Linked DNA regions of Sphingobium yanoikuyae. The protein of the gene in region 2 interacts with the protein of the main gene of each other region in a pairwise test. Links are inferred from orthologs where the notes say so. Each region holds a gene or a part of one and is shown on either strand. Other genes may lie near its edges.

Region 1 (5,124 bases), 2.8 Mb from region 2 along the record:
GCACTGGTGCTGGAGCCGGGAATGATCGTGGCGCTGGCCGATGCGCCGGGGCTGTGGCGGATCGAGGAACGGGAATGGGAGGCGATGGCGGTGCGGCTGGCGCTGCGGCGGCTGGCGGGGGCCGGCGGGAGCGCGCCGGGCAGCGTGTCGTCGGGCCAGATCGTGCGGCAGCTGGATGCGCCGCATGGTCCCACCCGGCTGATGCTGGCGGACCTGCCGCGCCTGACCGAGGGGGTGGCGAACGGGCCGCAACTGGTGGCGGCGGCGAGCGGCGGGCCGGGCTGGCGCAGCGCGGCGCTCTATGCGCTGGATGCGGGCGGGACCGCCGAGCCGATCGGGCGGACGGCGCTGCGCGCGGTGATGGGGCAGATCGACGCCGCCTTGCCGCCGGGCAGCACGTTGCTGCTCGACATGGTGAACAGCCTGTCGGTGACATTGCTGGCCGAGGATATGGAACTGGCGAGCGCGGACGGCGCGGCCTTGGCGCAGGGGCGCAATCTGTGCCTGGTGGGGCAGGAACTGGTCCAGTTCGGCCGGGCAGTGCGGACCGGGCCGGCCAGTTATCGGCTGGAGGCGCTGCGGCGCGGGCTGCGCGGTACGGAATGGGCGATGGCAGGGCAGGAGGCTGGCACGCCCTTCCTGCTGATCGAGGCGGACCGGCTGGTCGATCCGCTGGCGGTGGCGGGGATGGAGGGGGATATCGGCGCGGCGATGCGTCTGCTGGCGATCGGCATCGGCGACGTGGAACCCGCGACGGCGGAAGTCATGATCGACGGCGCGGCGCTGGTGCCGCCGGCGCCGGTGCATCTGAACGCGGTGCTGGACGGAGCAGGCGGATGGCGGATCGGCTGGACCCGGCGCAGCCGGGCGGGATGGCGATGGAGCAGTGGTGGCGACGTGCCGCTGGCGGAGGAAAGCGAGCGCTATGAGCTGCGGGTGCTGGACGGGGCGCGGTTGGTGCGGCGGGCCGAGGTGACGGAACCGGGCTGGACCTATGATGCGGCGATGATCGCGATGGATGGCGTGAGCGGGCCGCTGAGCATGGACGTGCGGCAGGTCGGCACGCGGGCGCTGGGGCGGCCGGGGATGATCGAGATGCTGCTGTGAGGAGGCGAGGATGATGAACGAGACGAGCGATCGCTGGGCGCTGCCGCTGCTCCATGCCGGGCAGGCGCAGAAGGAAATCATGCATAATGAGGCGCTGGCGCGGATCGACATGCTGCTGCACGGGGTGGCGGAAAGCGCCGACCTGGCTGTGCCGCCGACGGCGCCGGTTGCCGGGCAATGCTGGATCGTGGCGGCGGGGGCGAGCGGTGCCTGGGCCGGGCGGCAGGAACATGTCGCTGGCTGGACCGAAGGCGGCTGGCGTTTCGTCGCGCCACGCGCCGGATTGCGGTTGGCGGTGACGGATCGCGGCCATGCCATGGTGCATGACGGTACGGCATGGCGGGATGATGCGGTGCGCAGCGAAGGATTTTATGTCGCCGGCCAGCAAATTGTCGGCGCGCGCCAGCCCGCGATCACCGGGCCAACCGGTGGAACGACCGTCGATAGCGAGAGTCGTGGCGCAATTGCCGCGATATTGGCCGCTTTGCAGGCTCATGGCCTGATCTCCATGTAATTCTGGAGTATCGGCGATCTTTTCATGGAGAGGGGTAGGTATTAGCTTGGAGGCGAGCCTGGGGGATGTCCCTACTGCGTTATTTTTGCAACGGTTTCACGAATTGTGGACTTGCCATGAAACCTTCTTGCCGATACATGGTTTCAGCAGTCCTTCGTGACACTTTTGAAAGGGGAATTCAAATGCGGAAGCTTGCCCTCGCGGCTGCGCTTGCGACCAGTGCCCTGGCCACCCCGGCCTTGGCGCGCGACAACAGCTGGTATGTCGGCGTCGACGCCGGCGTAATGATCGTTGAAGATCAGGACATCACCTTCACCCCCGGTAACGGTACCGTAGCCAGCAACACCGTGGCGGCTGACTACCATAAGGGTTATGATTTCGACGCCAATATCGGCTACGACTTCGGCGGCTTCCGCCTCGAAGCCGAAGCTGCCTACAAGCGCGCCAAGGTCGACCTCGACGATAGCGGCTTCGGCGGTGCGGCCTCGGCCCTCTCGTTCATGCTGAACGGCCTGCTCGACTTTGGTCCCGATGACGGCCTGCAGGGCTTCGTCGGCGGCGGTGTCGGCGTGTCGCGTGGCAAGCTGGCCAACGACCTGGTGAACGACAGCGACACCGGTTTCGCCTGGCAGGCGATCGCCGGCGTGCGTTACCCGGTCACCAACAATGTCGACGTCTCGCTGAAGTATCGCTTCTTCAACCAGGACGACATCAAGCTGATCCCGGCCTACACCACCATCGGTGGCCCCGCCGGTTCGGAAGCCAGCACCAAGCTGCGTACGCACAGCCTGCTGCTCGGCCTGACCTACAACTTCGGCGCTCCGGCTGAGCCTGCTCCGCCGCCCCCGCCGCCCCCGCCGCCCCCGCCGCCCCCGCCGCCGCCTCCGCCGCCCCCGCCGGCGCCGGAATGCTCGCCTGGGCCGTACATTGTCTTCTTCGAATGGGACAAGTCGGACATCACGCCTGACGCCGCCACCATTCTGGACAACGCGGTTTCGGCCTACAGCGCTTGCGGCAACGCCCAGGTCATGCTGGCCGGTCACGCTGACCGTTCGGGCGCAGCCTCGTACAACGTTGGTCTGTCGCAGCGTCGCGCTGACGCCGCCAAGGCCTATCTCGCCTCGAAGGGTATCCCTGACGGTGTGATGACCACCCAGGCCTTCGGTGAATCGAAGCCGCGCGTCGACACCGCGGACGGCGTTCGCGAAGTCCAGAACCGTCGCGTGGAAATCAGCTACGGTCCGGGTTCGGGTCAGTAAGAAATTTCCGTCCTTCGGGATGGAATATGAAGAGGGGCCGGTCGCAAGATCGGCCCCTTTTTCTTGTCCTGCGTCGCGCGCGCTGACCTGTCGTGCGTTGGAGTCTGTCGCGATCCGGGGGGGAATGGATATCTGTCCGGCATGTCATGTGCTGGGCAGCGTAGACGATCGGCGCATGGGCGGCTGATCATGTCTGCGCTCATGGCCGGCCAGCTATTTGCCGGGGCGAACCGATAACGCTGCGATCCGGATTGCTACCGGGCTTCGGCCTGACATATGACACATCGCGATTTCAGGCTATTGCCTCCGGACGGCTCTTGGGGGCGGTGAAGGAGGGGCGTCAGCATGGATGCCATGCTATCTCCCTGCTTTTATTGCGAACGATATGCAGAAGGGCATGACAAACCGGATCGGATCGGCAACAAAGACGCGTCTGCCGCGTTCGCGCAGTTGTTTCCGTGATCGGGAGTTTGCCATGAAGACCGCCGCCCTGTTCCTTGCCCTGCCTTTGCTCGCTGCCGTGACGGCCTGTGCCGCGACCAGCCAGAGCGCGCCCGCCGCGCCGACCGCCAAGGCCAAGCTGGCCGCTGGCGATGGCAGCGCGCGCGGCACCGCCGTGGTGACCCAGGCAGGCGATGGCCTGCATGTGGTGGTCAAGGCGCAGGGGCTGACGCCGGGCATCCACGCGGTGCATATCCACACCACCGGCGTCTGTACGGGGCCGGACTTCACCAGCGCGGGGGGGCATTGGAACCCGACCAGCCATCAGCATGGCAAGGATAATCCGCAGGGCATGCATATGGGCGACATGCCCAACATGCAGGCCAAGCCTGACGGCAGCGGCGAGATCGAATATGTCGTGCCAGGCGGCACGATCAGCGACGGCGCGACGCCGCTGCTGGATGCCGATGGCGCGGCCATCGTGATCCATGCCCAGGCCGACGATTACAAGAGCGACCCGACCGGTAATGCCGGCGGCCGCGTCGCCTGTGGCGTGCTGAGCGTCGGCTGAGCCATGATTGCCCCGGCGTCCGCGTCAATCGTCGCGGACGCCGGGATGACCGTCTGCGCGATAGGTTTCGACTATGTGATAGCTCGAGCCGGCATGGCCGAGCCGGCTTTCATAGAGACTGAATTCGTCCACGGTGAAGGCGGGCGATGCAAGGCCGGCGTGCAGCGCCAGGAAGGGCGCGATGTCGCCGCCGTGCCGACTGAAGCGGGCGAGGGTGATGTGCGGCAGATAGGCGCGGGCTTCGGGCGCGATGCCGGTCGATGTGCAGGCGCGATCCACCTTGGCATGAAGATGGGCGAGCGGATCGCGCGGCTGCACCCCGGCCCATAAGGTGTCGACCACGCCGCGCCGATCGAAATAGCCGGTGCCGGCGACCGTGATGGTGAATGGCTGGAAGCGGACGCCAGCGAGCGCATCGGCGATATCATCTGCCTGATGGCGATCCACTTCCCCGATGAAGCGCAGGGTCAGGTGCAACTGGCCATCATCCTGCGAGCGCGCGCCTAGGATGCCGGCCATCTGGGCCAGAAGCTGGCTGCGGATCGTGGCAGGCGGACGGGTGGCGACGAACAGGCGGTGCATGAGGAGTAGATAGGGAGAAAGGTGGCGTGCGGATAGGGGCGGGGTGGCGCGGGAGAATGGGCGCAATGTCGGCGTCGCGCTTTGACGGCTGACGACCATCTATTGCCGCTCATAGGTCGATTTTTTGATGCCACTAGCGGACATTCGTTCGCTGGGTAATATCGATGGATGGATGACGGCAGATACCGGGGTGGTGGAACGCGGGGTGGCAAGTGGGGCTGCGGCATGTCGTTGCTCATCACCCTTCCGATCTTCACCATCCTCTTAATGGTGGAGGGCTTGGGTGACTGCGCACCTGATATTCCATGCGGTAAGGGCTTTTGGTCGCACGTCATGCTGCCATCCGCTGCGGTTGCGCTCATCACAGGGCTAGCGGTTCGGTGGCTAGTAAATCGGCTAATCCGGAAAGGTGGATGACGACCAGAAATAGACCTTGGGCTGACTCTGATTTACTATGAATAGCCGACGTCAATCAGCAAGTTTGCAGGCTCCATTGCTCCGGCCCGGTCCATGAGATTTGCGTGTAAGAACCGCGGCATAGCCCTCGGTCCCGGAGGTCGTTCATAACTTCGCTAGGCGACCAACCTGGCCCCGCGCTGAAAGCTAACTCCATGTCGCGAAGCTTTGCTGCGAGGGCAGCAAATTCCTCA
Region 2 (5,353 bases):
TATCGCATCGTCGATCCGCTGCGCATGTATATTTCCGCCGGCAGCGAGGAAAAGGTGTCGGACGCGCTGCGCCCGATCCTGGGCTCGGCACTGCGCAACGAACTGGGCAAGCGGCCTTTCGCCGCGCTGCTCAGCCCCGAGCGCGGCCAGGTGATGCAGAATATCGAGGCCGGGCTTGACCGGGTCGCGCGCCAATATGGCGCCGAGATCGTCGACGTGCGGATCAAGCGCGCCGACCTGCCCGACGGCACGCCGCTGGAAAGCGCCTTCACCCGCATGCGCACCGCGCGCCAGCAGGAAGCGCTGACGATCCGCGCCCAGGGCCTGAAGCAGGCACAGATCATTCGCGCCGAAGCCGACGCCAATGCCGCCCGCATCTATGCGGAAAGCTTTGGCAAGGACGCGAATTTCTATGACTTTTATCGCGCCATGCAGGCCTATCGTTATACCTTCGCCCCGGATCGGGCGGGCGGCACGACGATGGTGCTGTCGAAGGACAATGAGTTCCTGAAGCAGTTCCAGGGCCGCTAACAGCAGGTTTCAGGATCATTACGGAACCAGTGTCATTCAATATCGGTTAAGGCAGGGCGGCGCATCGATAAGGCTCCCCGAGAGTCCCGCCCTTCCCGCTCCCGAATTTCTGAAGAGGACCGTCACGAGTGCGTTACGCTTATGCCATCACCGGCGCCCTGCTGCTCGGCGGCACCGCCATCGCCGTCACGACCAGTTCCAATGTCGGCGCGCAGACCGCCCAGAATGAAGGCCTGCAGGCCGCTGCCCCCGCCGGCGCGCCCGCCAGCCTGGCCGACATGGTCGAAAAGCTGCAGCCGGCCGTGGTCAACATCTCGACCAAGCAGCGCGTCACCGTGCAGAATCCCTTCGCCGGCACGCCCTTTGGCGACCTGTTCGGCCAGGGTGGCGGCGGCAAGCCGCAGACCCGTCAGGCCCAGTCGCTTGGCTCGGGCTTCCTGATCTCGGCCGATGGCTATATCGTGACCAACAATCACGTCGTGTCGGCCGGTGCGGAAGGCGCTAGCGTCGACAGCATCACGGTCACCATGACCAACAAGGAAGAATATCCCGCCAAGCTGGTCGGCCGCGATCCCGCAACCGACCTTGCCGTGCTGAAGATCGACGCGAAGAAGCCCCTGCCCTTCGTCAAGTTCGGCGACAGCACCAAGGCGCGCGTCGGTGACTGGGTCGTCGCGATCGGCAATCCCTTCGCCCTGTCGGGCACCGTGACCGCCGGCATCATCTCCGCCGTGCATCGCGGCACCGGCGGCACCTATGACAAGTTCATCCAGACCGACGCCTCGATCAATCAGGGCAATAGCGGCGGTCCGATGTTCGACATGCGCGGCAACGTGATCGGCATCAACAGCCAGATCCTGTCGCCTTCGGGCGGCAATGTCGGCATCGGCTTCGCCATCCCCTCGGAACAGGCAGCGCCGATTGTCGACACGCTGCGCCAGGGCCAAAGCATCAAGCGCGGCTATCTGGGCGTGCAGATCAGCCCGCTGGGCGAGGATATGGCGGACTCGCTCGGCCTCGCGAAGAATCGCGGCGAGTTCGTGCAGGGCGTCGAGCCTGGCAAAGGCGCCGAAAAGGCCGGCATCAAGGCGGGCGACGTGATCGTCAGCGTCGCCGGTCAGGAAGTGACGCCGGACCAGAATCTGTCGTCGATCGTCGCCAACAGCAAGATCGGGTCGAGCGTGCCGATCGTGCTGCTGCGCAACGGCCAGCGCATGACCCTGAACGCGGTCGTGGGCGAGCGCCCGAGCGAAGACGAACTCAATAACTTCGCCCAGCAGCAGGATGATGATTTCAGCCAGCAGGGCGACCAGGGCAGCGATACCCAGGCAGCGCAGAAGTCGCTGGGCATCTCCGCCATCCCGCTGACCCCCAGCATCACCCGCCAGCTGGGCGTTGCCGGCGACACCCGCGGCATCGTCATCACTGCCGTTGACGGGTCGACCGATGCCGGTGCCAAGGGCCTGCGTCGCGGCGACGTGATCCTGTCGGCCAACAACCGGCCGGTGCTGACCCAGGCGGATCTGGATGCACAGGTGAAGGCGGTGTCGGCCCAGGGTCGCAACGCCATCCTGCTGCAGGTGCTGCGTCGCGGCCAGGCGCCGTTGTTCCTGCCAATCCGCCTGCGCGACAAGTAAGTCAGCGAAAGCGACAATCGTTACGGGCCGCGCTTGCCGGATTGCCTGCCTCCCTTCTAAGAAGGAGCAGACAGTCCGGCGGGCGCGGCCCGACCCGTTTTTGAGGAGCATAAGCCCATGAGCGACGGCATCTTCCTTGGTCTGGGCGCGCCCGAAAAGGACGGCGGCATCCCCCAATATCTGAACCTGCGCCGGGCCAATCGCCACGGCCTGATCGCCGGCGCCACCGGCACCGGCAAGACGGTGACGTTGCAGGGCATCGCCGAAAGCTTCTCGGCGCTCGGCGTCCCGGTGTTCGTGGCCGATGTGAAGGGCGACCTGTCGGGCATTTCGATGGCCGGTTCGCCGACCGCCAAGAATGCCGACAAGCTGGTGTCGCGCGCCAAGGAAATCGGCATCGCCGATTACAGCTATGCCGACAATCCCGCGATCTTCTGGGACCTCTATGGCGAACAGGGCCATGCGATCCGCACCACGGTCAGCGAGATGGGGCCACTGCTGCTGGCCCGGCTGATGGGCCTTAACGACACGCAGGAAGGCGTGCTCAACATCGCCTTCAAATATGCCGATGAGGAAGGGCTGCTGCTGCTCGACCTGGGCGATCTGCAGGCCATGCTCGCCTATTGCGCGGAAAATGCCGATACGCTGTCGGCCCGTTTCGGCAATGTGACCAAGGCCAGCGTCGGCGCGATCCAGCGCCAGTTGCTCCAGCTCGAAACCCAGGGCGGCGACCATTTCTTCGGAGAGCCCGCGCTCGACATCCACGACTTCCTGAAGGTGGACGACAAGGGGCGCGGTTATGTGAACATCCTCGCCGCCGACAAGCTGATGCAGAGCCCGAAGCTCTACGCCACCTTCCTGCTCTGGTTGCTGAGCGAATTGTTCGAGACGCTGCCCGAAGTGGGCGATCCGGAAAAGCCGGTGCTGGTCTTCTTCTTCGACGAGGCCCATCTGCTGTTCGACGACGCGCCGGCGGCATTGCAGGACAAGATCGAGCAGGTCGTGCGCCTGATCCGTTCCAAAGGCGTCGGCGTTTATTTCGTTACCCAGAACCCGATCGACATTCCCGAAGCCATTGCCAGCCAGCTCGGCAACCGGGTCCAGCATGCGCTGCGCGCCTTCACCCCGCGCGACCAGAAGGCGATCAAGGCCGCGGCCGACACCTTCCGCATCAACCCCGATCTCGACATCGAAACCGCGATCACCGAACTCAAGACCGGTGAAGCTTTGGTATCGCTGTTGCAGGAAGATGGTGCGCCGGGCGTGGTCCAGCGCACGCTGATCGCCCCGCCCCGCTCGCGCCTCGGCCCGGTCGATGCCAAGGAGCGGGCGATCATCCAGTCGATCTCGCCCTGCGAGGGCAAATATGACACCGCCGTCGACCGCGAATCCGCCGAGGAAATCCTGGCCGCGCGCGGCGAGGCCGCCGCTGCCGCCGCGCAGGCCGCCAAGGCCAAGGCCGAAGCCGACAAGGCCGCTGCCGCCCAGGCCAAGGTCGAGGCCAAGCAGCGCGAACAGGAGTTGAAGGAGCAGGCCCGGCGCGATGCCGCCGCCGCGCGCGAGGCAGCCAAGCCCAGCGGCTTCGACAAGGCGGTCCAGTCGGCGACCCGCTCCGCCGCCTCCTCGGTCGGCCGCCAGGTTGCCAACGAACTGGGCCGTGCCGTGTTCGGCGGATCAAGCCGCAAATCCTCGGGCGGTGGCATCGCCGGCCAGCTGGTGCGCGGCATATTGGGCAGTCTGTTCAAATAAGGATGGAAAGGGGCCGGTCGATTATGTCCGGCCCGTTGCTATCCGCCACGGGATAAGGCTAGAGCGCGGCCATGTCTTCCTCGGCTGCTGCACCCCACCCGCTCCATTTCGGCAATTTCCGCGCCTATCTGGTCGGCCGTTTCTGCGCCACGCTGGCGCAGTACAGCATGATGATCCTGCTCGCCTGGCAGGCCTATAATGTCGCGCGGGAGACGATGAGCACGGGCGCGGCATCGGCGCAGCTTGGCCTCATCGGCCTGGCGCAGTTCCTACCGCTCTTCTTCCTGACGCCGGTGACTGGCTGGGTGGCCGATCATTTTGACCGGCGGATCATCACCCGGCTGACGCTGGCGCTGCTGATGCTCGCCGCAGCCGTGCTGGCCTTCGCCACCTATGAGGGTTGGGTCAGCCTGCCGCTGATCTTCGGCATCGCGGTCATCGTCGGCATCGCCCGCGCCTTCAACGGGCCGGCCTATGGCGCATTGGCGCCCAATCTGGTGCCGCCTGCCGTGCTGCCGACCGCCATCGCCCTGTCGTCGGTCGCCTGGCAGACCGGCGACATCCTCGGCAAGGCGGTGGGCGGCTATGCCTATGCGATCGAGCCCTGGGCCGCCTATGCGCTGTCGGCGGCCTTGTTCGGCGTCGGCCTGATATCGATGATGATGATCGGGCCGGTGCCCCAGCCGCCGCGCCAGCAGGGCCGCCATCCGATCCGCCAGATGATCGACGGCTTCACCTACCTCAAGAGCAACCGGCTGGTGCTGGCGACGATCACGCTGGACCTGTTCGCGGTATTGCTGGCCGGTGCGACCGCGCTGCTGCCCGTCTATGCCCGCGACATCCTGCATGTCGGGTCGACCGGCTATGGCCATCTGGCGATCGCGCCGGGGATCGGCGCGGCGCTGACAGCGCTCTGGTTCTCCTTCCGGCCGATGAAGACGCAGGTCGGCCTCAAGATGCTGGCGGCGGTCATCCTGTTCGGCCTGGCCACGATCGCCTTCGGCTGCACCGCCTTCCTGCCGCGCGACATTGCGGTGGAGGCTGGGATCGCCGCGCTGATCGTGCTGGGCGGCGCCGACATGGTGTCGGTGTTCGTGCGCCAGTCGCTGGTGCAGCTGCACACGCCCGATGCGATGCGCGGCCGCGTTTCCAGCCTGTCGCAACTGACCATATCCGCGTCCAATGAACTGGGCGAAGCGGAATCGGGCTTCCTTGCGGCGCTCGTTGGGCCTATCGCTGCGGTCATCGGGGGTGGCGTCGGCGCCATTCTCGTCACGATATTCTGGGCGCGGCTCTTTCCCGAACTGCGCCTTGCACGCACTTTCGACCCACCCGACTTAAGGGAGGCGGACATCAGCCAGGAGACGGCCCAATGAAAGCTGCCACTATTCTCGATACCATCGGCAATACCCCCCATGTCCGGGTCAACCGGCTGT

The links. The genes of interacting proteins can lie anywhere in the genome.
Region 1: the proteins of HH800_RS17505 (region 2) and HH800_RS04305 interact in binary tests that used the Escherichia coli proteins (3 or more experiments, as listed by UniProt). The link is inferred for Sphingobium yanoikuyae from one-to-one orthologs.

Annotation. Positions count from the first base shown.
Region 1 is NZ_CP053021.1:809,732-814,855, forward strand. The notes cover bases 868-3,841. They hold HH800_RS04305 (OmpA family protein), read left to right. Parts: upstream 868-1,803; coding sequence 1,804-2,880; downstream 2,881-3,841. Other genes in these bases: HH800_RS04295 (hypothetical protein), read left to right, coding at 868-1,107; HH800_RS04300 (DUF2793 domain-containing protein), read left to right, coding at 1,118-1,621; HH800_RS04310 (superoxide dismutase family protein), read left to right, coding at 3,356-3,841. Outside these bases: HH800_RS04290 (hypothetical protein), read right to left, coding at 1-4; more of HH800_RS04295, read left to right, coding at 1-867; more of HH800_RS04310, read left to right, coding at 3,842-3,892; thpR (RNA 2',3'-cyclic phosphodiesterase), read right to left, coding at 3,917-4,474.
Region 2 is NZ_CP053021.1:3,628,251-3,633,603, forward strand. What follows is about bases 1-2,913. They hold HH800_RS17505 (Do family serine endopeptidase), read left to right. Parts: upstream 1-659; coding sequence 660-2,168; downstream 2,169-2,913. Other genes in these bases: hflC (protease modulator HflC), read left to right, coding at 1-531; HH800_RS17510 (helicase HerA-like domain-containing protein), read left to right, coding at 2,286-2,913. Also shown: more of HH800_RS17510, read left to right, coding at 2,914-3,917; HH800_RS17515 (MFS transporter), read left to right, coding at 3,989-5,293; cysK (cysteine synthase A), read left to right, coding at 5,290-5,353. UniProt on the Escherichia coli protein: DegP acts as a chaperone at low temperatures but switches to a peptidase (heat shock protein) at higher temperatures.